One region of the Actinoplanes sp. NPDC023801 genome, then DNA from elsewhere that is predicted to be linked to it. Evidence: riboswitches for the same ligand, from Rfam matches in the RefSeq annotation. Region 1 holds a riboswitch; the other holds the start of a gene.
What was found. A riboswitch is a leader RNA that binds a small molecule or an ion and turns the genes downstream of it on or off. The one in region 1 is predicted to bind glycine.

Region 1 (7,425 bases):
CACCGACCGCGACCGGGCCCACACCGGGGCCACCACCGCCGTGCGGGATGCAGAACGTCTTGTGCAGGTTGAGGTGGGACACGTCCGCACCGAACTTGCCCGGCCGCGCGAAACCGACGAGCGCGTTCAGGTTCGCGCCGTCGACGTACACCTGGCCGCCGGCCTCGTGCACCCGGGCGCACAGGTCGGCGATCGCGGTCTCGTAGACGCCGTGCGTCGACGGGTAGGTCACCATGATCGCCGCCAGGGCGTCGCGGTGCTTCTCGACCTTCGCGTCCAGGTCGGCCATGTCGACGTTGCCGTCGGCGTCACAGGCCACCACCACGACCCGCATGCCGGCCATCACGGCGCTCGCCGCGTTGGTGCCGTGCGCGCTGGACGGGATCAGGCAGACATCGCGGTGGGCCTCACCGCGCGAGCGGTGGTAGCCGCGGATCGCCAGCAGGCCCGCCAGCTCACCCTGGGAGCCCGCGTTCGGCTGGACACTGACCGCGTCGTACCCGGTGATCTCGGCCAGCCACGCCTCCAGCTGGGCGACCAGGTCCTCGTACCCCCGGGTCTGCGACGCCGGGGCGAACGGGTGGATGTTCGCGAACTCCGGCCAGGTGACCGGTTCCATCTCGGTGGTGGCGTTCAGCTTCATCGTGCACGAGCCCAGCGGAATCATGCCGCGGTCCAGCGCGTAGTCGCGGTCCGACAGCTTGCGCAGGTAACGCAGCATGCTGGTCTCGGAGTGGTGGGTGTTGAACACCGGGTGCGTCAGGTAGTCCGAGGTCCGCTCGAGCCCGTCCGGGATCACCCGCGGGCCGGCCGTCTGCTCCGGCGCACCGAAGGCCCGCAGCACCGTCGCCACGTGCGCGTCGGTGGTGGTCTCGTCGGTCGACACCGAGACGTGGCCGGCGTCGACCAGGCGCAGGTCCACGCCGGCGGCGGCGGCCGCGTCGACGATCTCGGCGGCCCGGCCCGGGACGCGGGCGGTCACGGTGTCGAAGAACGCGTCCGCGGTGAGCTCCACCCCGGCCGCGGTGAGTCCGGCGGCGATGGCACGGGCCCTGTGGTGGGTCCGCACGGCGATGTCGCGCAGGCCGGCCGGGCCGTGGTAGACCGCGTACATGCTGGCCATCACGGCCAGCAGCACCTGCGCGGTGCAGATGTTGCTGGTCGCCTTCTCCCGGCGGATGTGCTGCTCCCGGGTCTGCAGGGCGAGCCGGTAGGCCTGGTCGCCGTCGGCGTCCTTGGACACGCCCACCAGGCGCCCGGGCAGCGAGCGCTCCAGACCGGCGCGGACCGCGAGGTAGCCGGCGTGCGGGCCGCCGAAGCCGAGCGGCACCCCGAAACGCTGGGTGGTGCCGGCCGCGATGTCGGCGCCGATCTCGCCCGGGGCGCGCAGCAGGGTCAGCGCGAGCAGGTCGGCGGCGACCGTGACCAGGGCACCCTTGCCGTGTGCGGCCTCGACCAGGGCAGCGTGGTCGCGGATCGCCCCGGACGCGCCCGGGTACTGCAGGTGCAGGCCGAAGTACTCCTCGGGCAGTTCGCCGCCGTCGAGGTCGACGACGCGGACGTCGATGCCGAGCGGTTCGGCACGGGTCCGCAGCACGGCGAGGGTCTGCGGGAACGTGTCGGCGTCGACCGCGTACACGTTGCTCTTGACCTTGGAGGAGCGGCGGGCCAGCGTCATCGCCTCGGCGACCGCCGTGGCCTCGTCGAGCATCGACGCGTTCGCCGTGGTCAGGCCGGTCAGGTCGGTGACCATGGTCTGGAAGTTGAGCAGCGCCTCGAGGCGCCCCTGGCTGATCTCCGGCTGGTACGGCGTGTAGGCCGTGTACCACGCCGGGTTCTCCAGCACGTTCCGCTTGATCACCGCGGGCGTGTGGGTGCCGTAGTAGCCGAGCCCGATCATCGGGGTGGCGAGCACGTTACGGCCGGCGATCGCGCGCAGCTCGGCGATCGTCTCCTCCTCGGAGATACCGGCCGGCAGATCGAGGGTCCCGCGCCAGCGGATCGACGACGGGATCGCGGCGTCCATCAGCTCGTCGACCGAGTGGTACCCGATGGCCTTGAGCATGTGCGACTGCTCGCCGGAATCCGGGCCGATGTGGCGGGAGACGAACGGCGACGACGTCATGGGCAACTCCAAGGCGTGAGAAGGTCGAGAAGCAACCTCCCCCTCTGTCATACCCAGCCGGGCACTTCAGAGTCGCCTGCCTGTGCGGTCCTTTTGCCTGAGAGGTTCCGGGGAGGATTTGCCCCTTCGGCGCCGTGGTGGTCTCTCCCGCACAGGAGTTGCCGGCCCCGCTAACCTACCAGCGCACACCCTTGATCCAGCGAGTCCTAGGGTGTGCGATGTGACGTACTTCCCTGCCGCCGACCGCTACGCCTCGATGATCTACCGGCGTGCCGGTCGCAGTGGCCTCAAGCTTCCCGCCATCAGCCTCGGCCTGTGGCACAACTTCGGTGACGCCCGCCCCGCCGACCGTCAGCGCGCCATCGTCCGCCGCGCCTTCGACCTCGGGGTGACCCACTTCGACCTGGCGAACAACTACGGTCCGCCGCCGGGCAGCGCCGAGACCAACTTCGGCACCATCCTGGCCGCCGACTTCCGGCAGCACCGCGACGAGATGATCATCTCGACGAAAGCCGGCTACACCATGTGGGACGGCCCGTACGGCGACTGGGGCTCCCGCAAGTACCTGGTGTCGTCGCTGGACCAGTCGCTGAAGCGGATGGGCCTGGACTACGTCGACGTCTTCTACCACCACCGGCCCGACCCGGAAACCCCGCTCGAGGAGACGATGACCGCGCTCGACGCGATCGTGCGCTCCGGCAAGGCCCTCTATGTCGGTATCAGCAACTACCGCAGCGAGGAGGCCGCCCGTGCGGCCGGCATCCTGCGCGACCTCGGCACGCCGCTGCTGATCCACCAGCCGTCGTACTCGATCCTGAACCGGTGGATCGAGCACGACCGGCTGCTGGACACCCTGGAGGCGGCCGGAGCCGGGTGCATCGCGTTCAGCCCGCTGCAGCAGGGCCTGCTCACCGACCGCTACCTCGGTGGCATCCCGGACGACTCCCGGATCCGCACCAGCGTGTTCCTCAACGAGAGCGCCCTGGACAACAAGACCCTGGGCCGGTTGCATGCGCTCAACGACATCGCCAAGCGGCGGGGGCAGTCGCTGGCCCAGATGGCCCTGGCCTGGGCACTGCGCGACGAGCGGATGACCAGCCTGATCATCGGCGCCTCAAGCGTCGAGCAGCTGGAGAACAACGTCGCCGCACTCGCCAATCCGGCACTGGACCGCAGCGAACTCGACGAAATCGACGCGACGGTGCTGGACCTGTAGCCGTAGCCTCAGGCGTCATGATCGAGTACGTCGAACGGCACACGGCCCTCGCGGTCGTGGTCGGTTCCCGCGCCTACGGCCTGGCCGGGCCGGGCTCCGACCACGACCGCCGGGGCGTGTTCGTGGCGCCGACCCGCGACTTCTGGAGTCTCGACAAGCCGCCCACCCACCTCGACGGGCCGGCCGAGGAACAGTTCTCCTGGGAGATCGAACGGTTCTGCACGCTCGCCCTGCAGGCCAACCCGACGGTCCTCGAGGTGCTGTGGTCGCCGATCGTCGAGTCGATCACACCGGACGGTTCGTCCCTGGTCGCGGTGCGGCGCGCGTTCCTGTCGCAGCGGGTCGCCGAGACCTACGGCAACTATGCCCGTGACCAGCTCACCAGGGTCGCGTCCCGGCGGGAGCGGACCGGCGAGGTCAACTTCAAGCAGGCGATGCACATGATCCGGCTGCTGATGGCCGGCGCGCACGTGCTGCGTACCGGCGAGGTGCTTGTCGACGTGTCGCACCTGCGTGACGAGCTGCTCGCCGTCAAGCGCGGCGAGACGCCCTGGGACGAGGTGTCCGCGTGGGCCGCCCGGCTCCAGGACGAACTCGCCGGGGCGGCCGCCTCGACCGCACTGCCCCCGCGCCCGGACCGGACCGCCGTGGACCGGGTGCTCGTAGCCGTACGGGAAAGGAATCTCGAGTGACCCTCGACGTGCCGGAGTGGGCCGCGGACGCCGCGACCGCACTGCCGTATCCCCTGATCTTCGCCACCGTGAGCGGCGCGCACCTGTACGGCTTCGCCTCCGTCGACTCGGACCTGGACCTGCGCGCCGCGCACATCCTGCCCGCGCACGAGGTGGTCGGCCTGCGCACCGGCCCGGAGACCATCGAGCGGTCCGGCGACCGCGACGGCGTCGAGCTGGACATCGTGAGCCACGACCTGCGCAAGTTCGCGAAGCTCTTCAACAGCCGCAACGGTTATGTCCTGGAGCAGCTGCTGTCACCGCTGGTGGTGGCGACGTCGCCGCTGCACGAGCGGCTCAAGGCGCTGGCCCCGCGAATGATCACTAGCGGTCACGCCCATCACTACCTCGGGTTCTCGCACGGCCAGGAGCGCCTCTACCAGAGCACCGGACGGATCAAGCCGGCTCTGTACACGCTGCGGGTGCTGCTCACCGGCATCCACCTGATGCGCACCGGTGCGCTGGAGTGCGACCTGAACGTTCTCGGCGAGCGGATCGCCTACGTGCCGGAGCTGATCGCCGCGAAACGCGAGGCCGAGAAGGGCCCGATGCCGGCGCGGGCGGCCGCCTGTCTGGCAGCCGACATCCCGGCGCTGCGCGCCGAACTCGAAGAGGCGAGGGACAACAGCCACCTTCCGGGGTACGCGGACGCGAGCGCCGTGGACGAGCTGCACGACCTGATCGTCCGCACCCGGCTCGGTCTCTCCCCGACGTGATGTCGCCGATCGCCCACAGCTCCCGTGTCACGGTGGCCAATGCCCGGACGGCCTGAAAGGATCGACGGATGGAGTACCGGTACGTCGGGGGCAGCGGACTTCGAGTCAGCGAACTGTGCCTCGGCACGATGACATTCGGCAACGAGGCGGACGAGACGGCGTCGCACGCCATCCTCGACCATTACGTGTCGGCGGGCGGTGATTTCATCGACACCGCCGACGTGTACGCCGGCGGCGTCTCCGAGGAGATCATCGGCCGGTGGCTGGCCGGGCAGCAGCGCGACGCCCTGGTCATCGCGACCAAGGGGTTCTGGGCCACCGGTGACGCCGGCAACGACCACGGCGCCGGCCGGAAGCACCTCATCTCGGCGGTGCACGCCAGCCTGCGGCGCCTCGGCACCGACTACATCGACCTCTATCAGCTGCACTGCTTCGACGAGACGACGCCGATCGAGGAGACCCTGTCGACGCTCGACAACCTGGTCCGCGCCGGCCTGGTCCGACACCTGGGAGTCAGCAACTACGCGGCCTGGCAGCTGCAGAAGTCCGTCGACATCGCCCGGTTCCGCGGCTGGGAGCCGTTCGTGGCCGCCCAGCCGCTCTACAACCTCATCGACCGGGAGATCGAGACCGAACTCGTGCCGGTCTGCCGCAACGAGGGTGTCGGCATCATCCCGTGGTCGCCGATGCGGGGTGGCTGGCTCACCGGCAAGTACCGGCGTGGCATGACCTCGGCGCCGGCCGGCAGCCGCTGGGACGGCGACAAGCAGCCGTGGCTCGGCAACTGGCAGGACAGCGTCGACGAGCGCGTCTGGAACGTCACGGACGCCCTGATCGACGTCGCCGCCACGATCGGGCGCAGCCCGGCCCAAGTGGCGTTGCGCTGGCTGGCGCAGCGGCCCGGGGTGACCGCCCCGATCGTCGGCGCCCGCACCGTCGAGCAGCTGGCCGACAACCTGGGCGCCACCGGCTGGAGCCTCGACGAGAAGCACATGGAGCAGCTGACCGCCGCCGGGGAGCAGCCGCTGCCGTACCCGCACGCCTACATCGCCAGGTCGCCCCGGCGGCGTACTCCGTGAAGACCCTCACCACCAGCGACTGGGACGCCGGAGCCGGCAAGGAACGCCGTCACGAGGGTGTCCAGTTCTCCGCGCTGGACCTGTGCGAGACCGACCTGGAGGGCGTCGAGTTCTCCGGGTGCGTCTTCCGCGACGCCCGGTTCAACTGCTCGCAGCAGGCCGACGTCGCCTACCTGAACTGCCGCTTCGTCAACTGCAACTTCTTCGACGCGACGCTGACCAACTGCAAGGCCGTCGGCAGCACGTTCGAGGGCTGCACCTTCGACCTGACCACGGTCGACGGCGGCGACTGGTCGTTCATCGGGCTGCAACGCGCCGACCTGGGCACCGCCACGTTCACCGGGGTCCGCATGCGCGAGGCCGACCTGACCGGGGTCCGCGCCCGCAACGGCACCCTGCGCGGACTGGACCTGTCGGCGGCGCAGCTGACCGGCGCCGACTTCACCGGCTGCGACCTGCGCGGCACCGACCTGCACGCCTTCGATCCGCGCACGCTCGAGCTGCGGGACACGGTCATCACCGCCGACCAGGCGGTGGTGCTGGCGATGGCGCTCGGCCTGCAGATCCGCGACGCATGAGCCGCACCACGCCCCCGCGACCGTTCGACGTCGCCGCCGTCTTCCCCGAACTGCGCGAGCACGCGGCGACGGTCACCCGCCTGCATCCGCGGCCCGGGGATCCGACCGCCGCGGACAGCTCGGTGGGCGGCCCGCTGCTGTGGCCCGCCGCCGAGCCGTGGCCGCACTGCTCCGACGGCGAGGAGCATCACGCCGACACTCTGCTGACACCCGGGGCGATCCGGCACAAACGGGGCAACCTGACGGCCGCGAGAGGACGCGACCTCACCGATGAGGAGCGCGCCGGGATCCCGGCGTGGGACTACTCCGAACCGGAGCGTCTCCTGCGGCAGCCCGTCCCGATGGTCCCGGTGCTGCAGCTGCACCGGCGGGACGTGCCGGGCTTCCCCGGCCCGGACGACTGCGACCTGCTGCAGGTGGTCTGGTGCCCGCTCGACCATCCGGAGGACGACTTCAACCCCCGGCCGCGGGTGTACTGGCGACGCGGTGCCGACATCACCGACCGGCTCCCCGCGCCGCCCGAACCGGCGGTGGTCGCCGACCGTTATCTGCCCCTGCCCTGCGTGCTGCACCCCGAGCAGGTCGTCGAATACCAGGACAAGGACCTGCTGCCCGAGGACCTGGCGGCCCGGATCAGCGACTGGGAGGAGGAGACCGGGGCCGACTACTTCTTCGATCTGGCGCTGGCACCCGGCTGGAAGGTCGGCGGGTTCCCCGACTGGTCGGTGTCCGGTCCGCAGGACGTCCGGTGCGGGGAGTGCGGCTCGGCGATGGTCCTGCTGCTCAGTGTCGCCAGTGGCGAGTGGGCGGCGGAGGGCGTGAGCTGGCGCCCGGTCGAGGACCCGCCCGATGCGCCGTGCGACCCGACCGAGGTGGTGGTCGGCCGGGCCTCGGATCTGCACATCTTCCGCTGCCCGGTCTCCTTCGGTCACCCGGTCGCCACCGCCTCGCAGTAACGCCGCGGCAGCAATCGGGAGGGC
Region 2 (7,425 bases), on a different contig from region 1:
GAGGCTTTCCCGTGCGGTGGCCCGGCTCGAACCGGCGAGGGCTTTTCCGTGGGTCGGTCAGGCCGGCCGGCGGGGAGCTTTCCCCCCACCCCGCCGGCCGGTGACTGCCCGCGAGCGCCCCGAGCGAACGGTCAGTCGGCGCACCCGCAGTCCGGTGGCCCGTCGGCGTCTCCCGCCGGGGTCTCCGGAAGCGTTCCGCCGAGGGCGGCCTCGAACTCGTCCGGCGACATGATCACCAGATTCGTCACGTCGTCATCGGCGTCGGTGGACAAACGATCACTTCGCGTCGTCGAGTTCGGGTCCCCCAAGATTTCAGCGTGGCGGCGACGACCGGGCCACCCGCTGACCGGCGGGTGCCACCCCGCCGTACGGCTGGACCGGGTCCTACTGGGCGCCCAGGCGGGCCAGCGGTTCGATCAGCTCGCGTTCCTCGTAGGCCAGGTGGGACAGCAGTGTGTCGGTGAGGAGGTCCACCGCGGCACGCAGGCCGGCCGTGCCGCCCGGGCCGGAGACCATCTCGACCAGAGCCTTGTCGACTCCCTCGAGCACCTCGTGGATGACATGGTGCTCCTGTTCGAGCCGGTCCACGACCGGGGCCAGGCGCGGGTCGCTGCGGCGCAGGTGCGGGAAGAGCGACCGGTCCTCGATGGTGTGGTGCGTCGTGACGATCCGGCAGTACGACTCGCAGTAGGTGCCGAGCGTCCAGTTGTTCTGCCGCATCGTCATCGTGTTGATGTGGGAACGGGCCGCACCGACGTCGAGACTTCCCGCCTCGACCTGATCGATGAGGTCGTGGATCTGGGCGAGTTCGCCGCGCAGCCCGTCGTGCACCTCGATCAGATGACGGCCGTTGGCCAGCTCCCGAGGGGTGTAGGTGCGCTCCGGGTCCGGCGCGGGGCCGGTGGGCCGGGCCTGCTCGTCCCAGACCGTGGTGCTGCTGCGGCGTACGCCGTCGTCCTCGGTCGGTGTGACGGTGAACGGTGACCGGCCCGCCGCCCGGCCCGGCACGGACGCCGGCCCGGTGCCGGCGGCAGGGGACTGCCCGGCCCGGACGGACGTGGGCGCGGGCCGGGTGCGTGCCGCGGGGGACTGCCCGGCCGGTGAAGGCGCGGCGGGCGAAGGTGTGGCCGTCGGCCTCGTCGCGGTGCCGGCTCGTTCGGCGGCCACCGCCTCGCGGACCGCGGGGACCACCTCGGCGGCGAAGCGCCGCAGGTCGTCCGGGTCGTCGGTGGCCAGGATGAACGTGCCGACGCCGTCGGTGAGGGCCAGGTCGGTGAGTTCCTCGGCCCACTGTTCGGCCGGGCCCTGCAACGGACCGCGGCCGATGTCGGTGAAGCGGCCGCCGATGTTGAGCAACCGCCGCACGTCGGCGGGCTTGCGTCCGGCCTCGAGTGCCGCCTCGTCGATGATCCGGTTGCCGGCGGCCAGGTCGCCGTCTTTCAGGTAGGCGAGGGAGGGCAGCCAGCCGTCGGCGCGGCGGCCGGTGAGGGCGAGCATTCTCGGCTTGTAGGCGCCGAGCCAGATGGCGACGTCGTGGGCGGGTGCCGGGCCGCGTTTGGCGCCGATCACCCGGTGGAACTCGCCGTCGGCCCGGACCGCGCCACGGGCGCCGGTGTCCCAGAGTTGACGGATGACGTCGATGCCCTCCTCGAGGGCCTGCACGGCCTGGCCGGCGGCCAGGCGCGGCCCGCCCATGGCCTCGATGGCGTCCCAGAAGGCGCCGGCGCCGAGGCCCAGCTCGATGCGGCCGCCGCTGAGCAGGTCGAGGCCGGCGACGCTGCGGGCGAGCACGGCCGGTGGGCGCAGCGGGAGGTTGGTGACGTTCGCCGCGAGGTGCACCCGGTCGGTGCGCGCGGCGGCGTAGCTCAGCAGCGTCCAGGTGTCGAGGAAGCCGGGCTGGTAGGGGTGGTCCTGGAAGGTGACCAGGTCCAGACCGGCCTGCTCGGCGAGCACGGTGAGCGCGACGACCCGGGTGGGGTCGGCGGCTGCCGGGGTGATGAAGGACCCGAACTCAAGGGGGTGGCCGTAGTCGGACATGCGGCAACTGTGACGCGGAAAAGATGTTCTGTCAAACAGAACATTTGTCAGGCAGAACTTCTGCTGCACTGGGCTATGGTGGGGTGGTGACGACCCCCCTCGAAGGTGACCTCGGCTGGATGCTGGGAGTGGTCTTCCGTGCCTACGCCAAGGCCGCCGACCACGCCCTCAACGACCTGCCCGGCGGGCCCCGCGGCTATCAGGTGCTGTCCGCCGCCGTCGGGGAGCCTCCCCGCAACCAGGGCGCGATCGGCCAGGACCTGGGCATCGACCGGACCATCCTGACGTACCTGATCGACGACCTGGAAGGCGCCGGACTCGTCGCGCGCCGTCCCGACCCCGCCGACCGCCGCAGCCGCCTCGTGGTCGCCACCGCCAAGGGACACGAGACCTGGCAGGCCCGGCGCGACGCGCTGCGTCATGTCGAGGCGCACGTCCTCGGCGCCCTCGCACCGGAGGACGCCGAACGTTTCCGCGGCCTGTTGCAGGCGATCGCCTGCACTGCCCAGCGCCTCGACCCGCTCACCGACCTGTGCGAGGCCGTCACCGCCGCCCGTGGTGACGCCCCGGCCCGGCCCGCCCGCCGGGCCCGCGCCCGCTGATCGCGAGCCGCCCGGTCAGCACTCGATGACGTTGACGGCCAGGCCGCCCCGGGCGGTCTCCTTGTACTTGGTCTTCATGTCGGCGCCGGTCTCCTTCATGGTCTTGATGACCTTGTCGAGGGAGACGTGGTGGCGGCCGTCACCGCGCAGGGCCATCCGCGCGGCCGTCACGGCCTTGACGGCGGCCATGCCGTTGCGTTCGATGCACGGGATCTGGACGAGGCCGCCGACCGGGTCGCAGGTCAGGCCGAGGTTGTGTTCCATGCCGATCTCCGCGGCGTTCTCCACCTGCTCCGGGGTGCCGCCGAGCACCTCGGCGAGCCCGGCCGCGGCCATCGCGCACGCCGACCCGACCTCGCCCTGACAGCCCACCTCGGCACCCGAGATGCTGGCGTTCTCCTTGAACAGCAGACCGATCGCGGCCGCGGTCAGCAGGAACCGGACCACCCCGTCCGGCGAGGCGCCCGGCACGAACTCCAGGTAGTAGCGCAGCACGGCCGGGATGATTCCGGCGGCACCGTTGGTCGGCGCGGTCACCACCCGACCACCGGCCGCGTTCTGTTCGTTGACGGCCATCGCGTAGACGGTCAGCCACTCCATGGCATGCGCCTCCGGATTGCCCTCGGCGCGCAGCTGACGGGCGGTCGCGGCGGCCCGGCGGCGCACCTTCAGACCACCGGGCAGCAGACCCTCGGCGGCGAGACCGGCGTCGATGCAGTCGCTCATCACCCGCCAGATCCTCAGCAGCCCGGCGTGGATCTCGGACTCCGGCCGCCACGCCGTCTCGTTCGCCAGCATCAGCCGGGAGATCGACAGACCGGTGGTGCGGGTGAGCGACAGCAGGTCCGCGCCCGAGGCGAACGGGTACGTCACCGGCGTGCGATCAAGGCGTACGCCCGAGGTCTGCTCATCCACGACGAACCCGCCGCCGACCGAGAAGTAGGTCTTGGCAAGCAGCTCGGTGCCGTCGGCGCCGAGCGCGGTGAACCGCATCCCGTTCGGATGCCCGGGCAGCGACCGGCGCCGGTGCAGCACCAGGTCGACCGCGAAACCGGCGGCGCCGTCGGACGGCTCGAGACCGGTGTCGACCGTCTCGGGATCCTCGCCCTGCAGACCGAGGAGGACCGCTTTCGGCGTGCCGTGGCCGTGCCCCGTCGCACCGAGCGACCCGAACAGCTCGGCCCGCACCGTGGCCACGTCGTCGATCGGGCCGAGACGGGAGGTGAACAGCCGGGCGGCGCGCATCGGGCCGACCGTGTGCGAGCTGGACGGGCCGATGCCGATGGAGAACAGGTCGAAGACGGAGACGGCCATCAGGACCGCCGCCGGTAGAAGGGGAGGCTGACGACCTCGGCGTCCTCGTGGGTGCCCCGGACGTCGACGGTCAGCCGGGTGCCCGGCCCGGCCAGGTCCTTGGAGACGTACGCCATCGCGATCGGATGCCCGAGCGTCGGGGACGGTGCCCCGCTGGTCACCTCGCCGACCCGGGTGCCGGTGGCCGGGTCGAGCACCGCGTGGCCCGCCCGCGGGGACCGCCGGCCCTTCGTCGTGAGGCCGACCAGCGTGGTGTCCGGCTGCACGGCGCGCAGGGCGGCGGCACCCACGAAGTCCGTCTTGTCCAGGGCGACGACCCGGCCCAGACCGGCGTGGAACGGGGTGGTCGTGAGGGTCAGCTCGTGCCCGTACAGCGGCATCCCGGCCTCCAGCCGCAGGGTGTCCCGGCAGGCCAGGCCGGTCGGGGTCGCGCCCGCCGCGGCGGCCCACTCCCAGATCTGCTCGGCGTCCTCGTGCGCGCAGTAGATCTCGAAACCGTCCTCGCCCGTGTACCCGGTACGGGCCAGCAGGACCTCACGCCCGGCCAGCCGGTCCCGTTTGATGCCGTAGTAGCGCAGATCCGGGTGGACACCGGCCACCTCGGCCGCCCGTGGCCCCTGCACCGCGATCAGTGACCGGCCGGCGTCGGCGATGCGCACCATGAAGCCGCCGGAGTGCTCACCCAGCATGGCGCGCACCACCGGCGCGTTCGACGCGTTGGCGACCACCAGGAACCGGTCCTCGGCGAGCCGGTAGACGACCAGGTCGTCGAGGACACCGCCGGTGGTGTGGCACAGCATCGTGTACTTCGCGCGGCCGACGGCAACCGCCGACAACCGGCCGACCAGGGCGTGGTCGAGGAAGGCGGCGGCCTCCGGCCCGGTCACCTCCAGCTGGCCCATGTGACCGAGGTCGAACAGGCCGGCACCGGTCCGTACGGTGTGATGCTCGGCGATGTCACTGCCGTAGCGCAACGGCATCGACCAGCCGGCAAAACCGGTCATGGTCGCGCCCAGGCGCTGGTGGATGTGATGAAGTGCGGTGCGTCGCAACGGAGGCTCCTTCGTCGGGGTCGGGGCCTCCCTCGCTCTGTCATCTCTGCCTGAGAGGTTCACCGCCCGAGGGCGGCTTGCACCGTGGGCGCAGCTGCTCGTCGAGAGCAGCTGACTTTCCAGAGTCGCCTGACCGTCGCGGTACTGGGGCCTGAGAGATTCTGAGGGAGAAGTTGCTCCTTCGGCGCCCCGCCCGGTCAGGGGCGGGGACTCTCCCGCGGCGGTGTCGCGGCGAAGTCTTCACTTGTGGCTCGGACCATACCCGAAACGGCGGGCCGGTCCAGCCCTCCGCGTGGACGGCGCCCTGATGCGCGACCACGGTGGTCCGCGCCGGGCGTGTGAGAGAGTGGATGACCCCCGACCGTCACACCCCGCAAGGACCCGGCAGTGAGCAAGCATCGTGCGAGCCTGGGCACGCTGTTGCGCCACGTCCACGTCAGCGGTCCGCTGTCGCGGGCCGCGCTCGCCGGGCGGATGGGCGTCAACCGCAGCACCATTCTTGCTCTGACCAGCGAACTCGCCGCCGCCGGCCTGGTCGGCGAGGAGAACCCGGCCACGCCGGCCGGTGCCGGGCGGCCGTCGCTGGTGGTGCGGCCGGCGACCGACCGGGTGTTCGTGCTGGCCTTCGACGTGGCCGTGGACCGGCTGGTGGCGGCCCGGGTCGGGCTCGGCGGGACGGTCCTCGACCGGCGCGAGACGACACGTCCGCGTACCGGCGCGGATCTGGACACCGTCGTCGGCGGCCTGGCTGCGCTCGGCCGGGACCTCCACGACGCGGCGCCGCCAGGCACCGTCTGCGCCGGGGTGGGTGCGTCCTACTGCGGCATGATCCGGCCGGGCGACGGCATGGTCCGCTACGGTCCGGAGCTGGGCTGGGTCGACCAGGCGTTCGGCACCGAGCTGGAGGCCGCTCTCGGGATCGGCCTGCCGGTCGCCGTCGGCAACGAGGCCCACCTGGGCGCGCAGGCCGAGTTCGTGCGCGGCGCCGGGATCGGCTCACCCGACCTGATCTACCTGCACGGCGACGTCGGGGTGGGCGGCGGCATCCTGGTCGGCGGCGCACTGCTCGGCGGGGAGAGCGGCTACGGCTGCGAGGTCGGGCACATGCTGGTCAACCCGCACGGCGGCCGGGAGTGCCTGTGCGGCTCGCTTGGCTGCCTGGAGGCGGAGGCGGGGGAGTACGCGTTGCTCGAAGCCGCCGGGCGCGGCGGTGAGTCCGGCCGTGCGGCGGTCCGGTCGGTGGTGCGTGCCGCGGCCGCCGGTGATCCGGCCGCCGCCTCCGCGGTGGCCGGGACCGGTGACTGGCTGGGCATCGGCGTCGCCAGCCTGATCAACCTGTTCAATCCGGGTGTCGTCGTGTTCGGGGGCACCCTCCGCGAGCTCTACGCCGTCGCCGCGCCACAGATCGGTGCCCGGATCGCCCGGCACAGCATGCCGGTGTCGCGGGAACGCGCGCGGCTGCTGCCGTCCGGGCTCGGCGACGACGCCACCCTGATCGGCGCCGCCGAGAAAGGCTTCGCCGCCCTGCTGTCCGACCCGCTCGGCCACATCACCCGGGCCGCCGCGGCCTGATCGGCCGGCCGGTGAACGCCGGCCCCGGTCATCCGGCGAACGACTCCCGGCCGACGACACGAAGCAGGTCCAGATAGCCGGCCGTCGGGCTGCCCGCCGGTGCGGTCAGCATCACCAGCCGCTGGTCCTCGGCCGGTGTCAGCAACGTCTCGAGATCCAGTTCGAGCATGCCGACGGTCGGGTGCTGGACCCGCATCCGGCTGGTTCGCCGTACCGCCACCTCGTGCCGGTCCCACAGCTCGGCGAACTCCGTACTTCCGGCCCGCAAGCGCCGGACCAGCGTCGCCGCCACCGGGTCCGCGCCGCGCCGGGCGACCGCCGCCCGCAGGTCGGCGACCTGCAACCGGCTCCAGTAGTCGTGGTCCTCCGCCGGGTGCGCCGCCCGGATCCGGGGATCGTTGAACCACCGCCAGACGACGTTGTGGTCCGTCCCGTGATCGTGGAGCACCGGCGGGCAGATGTCGCCGAACAGCGTCTCGGCCAGCGGGTTCTGCGCGAGCACGTCGCCGAGGTCACTGAGCACCTGCGCCGGCACACCGGTCAGCTGATCGAGCAGATAGAGCAGACCCGGCCGTACGTGGGCGCCGGCGAGTGGCCCCGCCGGCGGACGGTGCCCGGCCAGCAGGTAGAGGTGGTCGCGTTCGTCGTCGCTGAGCCGGAGCGCCTGCCCGAGCGAGCGCAGCACCTGCGGTGACGGCTGCGGGCTGCGCGCCTGCTCCAGCCGCATCAGATAGTCCGCCGACATGCCGGCGAGCAGTGCCACCTCTTCCCGGCGCAGACCGGGGGTACGCCGTCGCGGCCCCGCCGAGAGCCCCACCTCGCCCGGCCGCAGTCGCTCGCGGCACCGC

Region 2: it holds a riboswitch for glycine, as region 1 does, so the genes downstream of both, gcvT (glycine cleavage system aminomethyltransferase GcvT) here and gcvP (aminomethyl-transferring glycine dehydrogenase) in region 1, are expected to answer to the same signal.

What each region holds. Positions count from the first base shown of each region.
Region 1 covers NZ_JBFAAI010000004.1:331,050-338,474, forward strand. The annotation lists gene gcvP (aminomethyl-transferring glycine dehydrogenase) at 1-2,125, opposite strand, end outside; glycine riboswitch at 2,201-2,285, opposite strand; gene mgrA (L-glyceraldehyde 3-phosphate reductase) at 2,346-3,341, shown strand; gene AB0G04_RS11515 (nucleotidyltransferase domain-containing protein) at 3,359-4,033, shown strand; gene AB0G04_RS11520 (nucleotidyltransferase domain-containing protein) at 4,030-4,788, shown strand; gene AB0G04_RS11525 (aldo/keto reductase) at 4,857-5,867, shown strand; gene AB0G04_RS11530 (pentapeptide repeat-containing protein) at 5,864-6,445, shown strand; gene AB0G04_RS11535 (hypothetical protein) at 6,442-7,401, shown strand.
Region 2 covers NZ_JBFAAI010000035.1:55,342-62,766, reverse strand. The annotation lists gene AB0G04_RS38560 (hypothetical protein) at 132-272, opposite strand; gene AB0G04_RS38555 (LLM class flavin-dependent oxidoreductase) at 385-2,037, opposite strand; gene AB0G04_RS38550 (MarR family winged helix-turn-helix transcriptional regulator) at 2,124-2,639, shown strand; gene AB0G04_RS38545 (L-serine ammonia-lyase) at 2,655-3,953, opposite strand; gene gcvT (glycine cleavage system aminomethyltransferase GcvT) at 3,953-5,005, opposite strand; glycine riboswitch at 5,135-5,233, opposite strand; gene AB0G04_RS38535 (ROK family protein) at 5,393-6,577, shown strand; gene AB0G04_RS38530 (helix-turn-helix transcriptional regulator) at 6,606-7,425, opposite strand, start outside.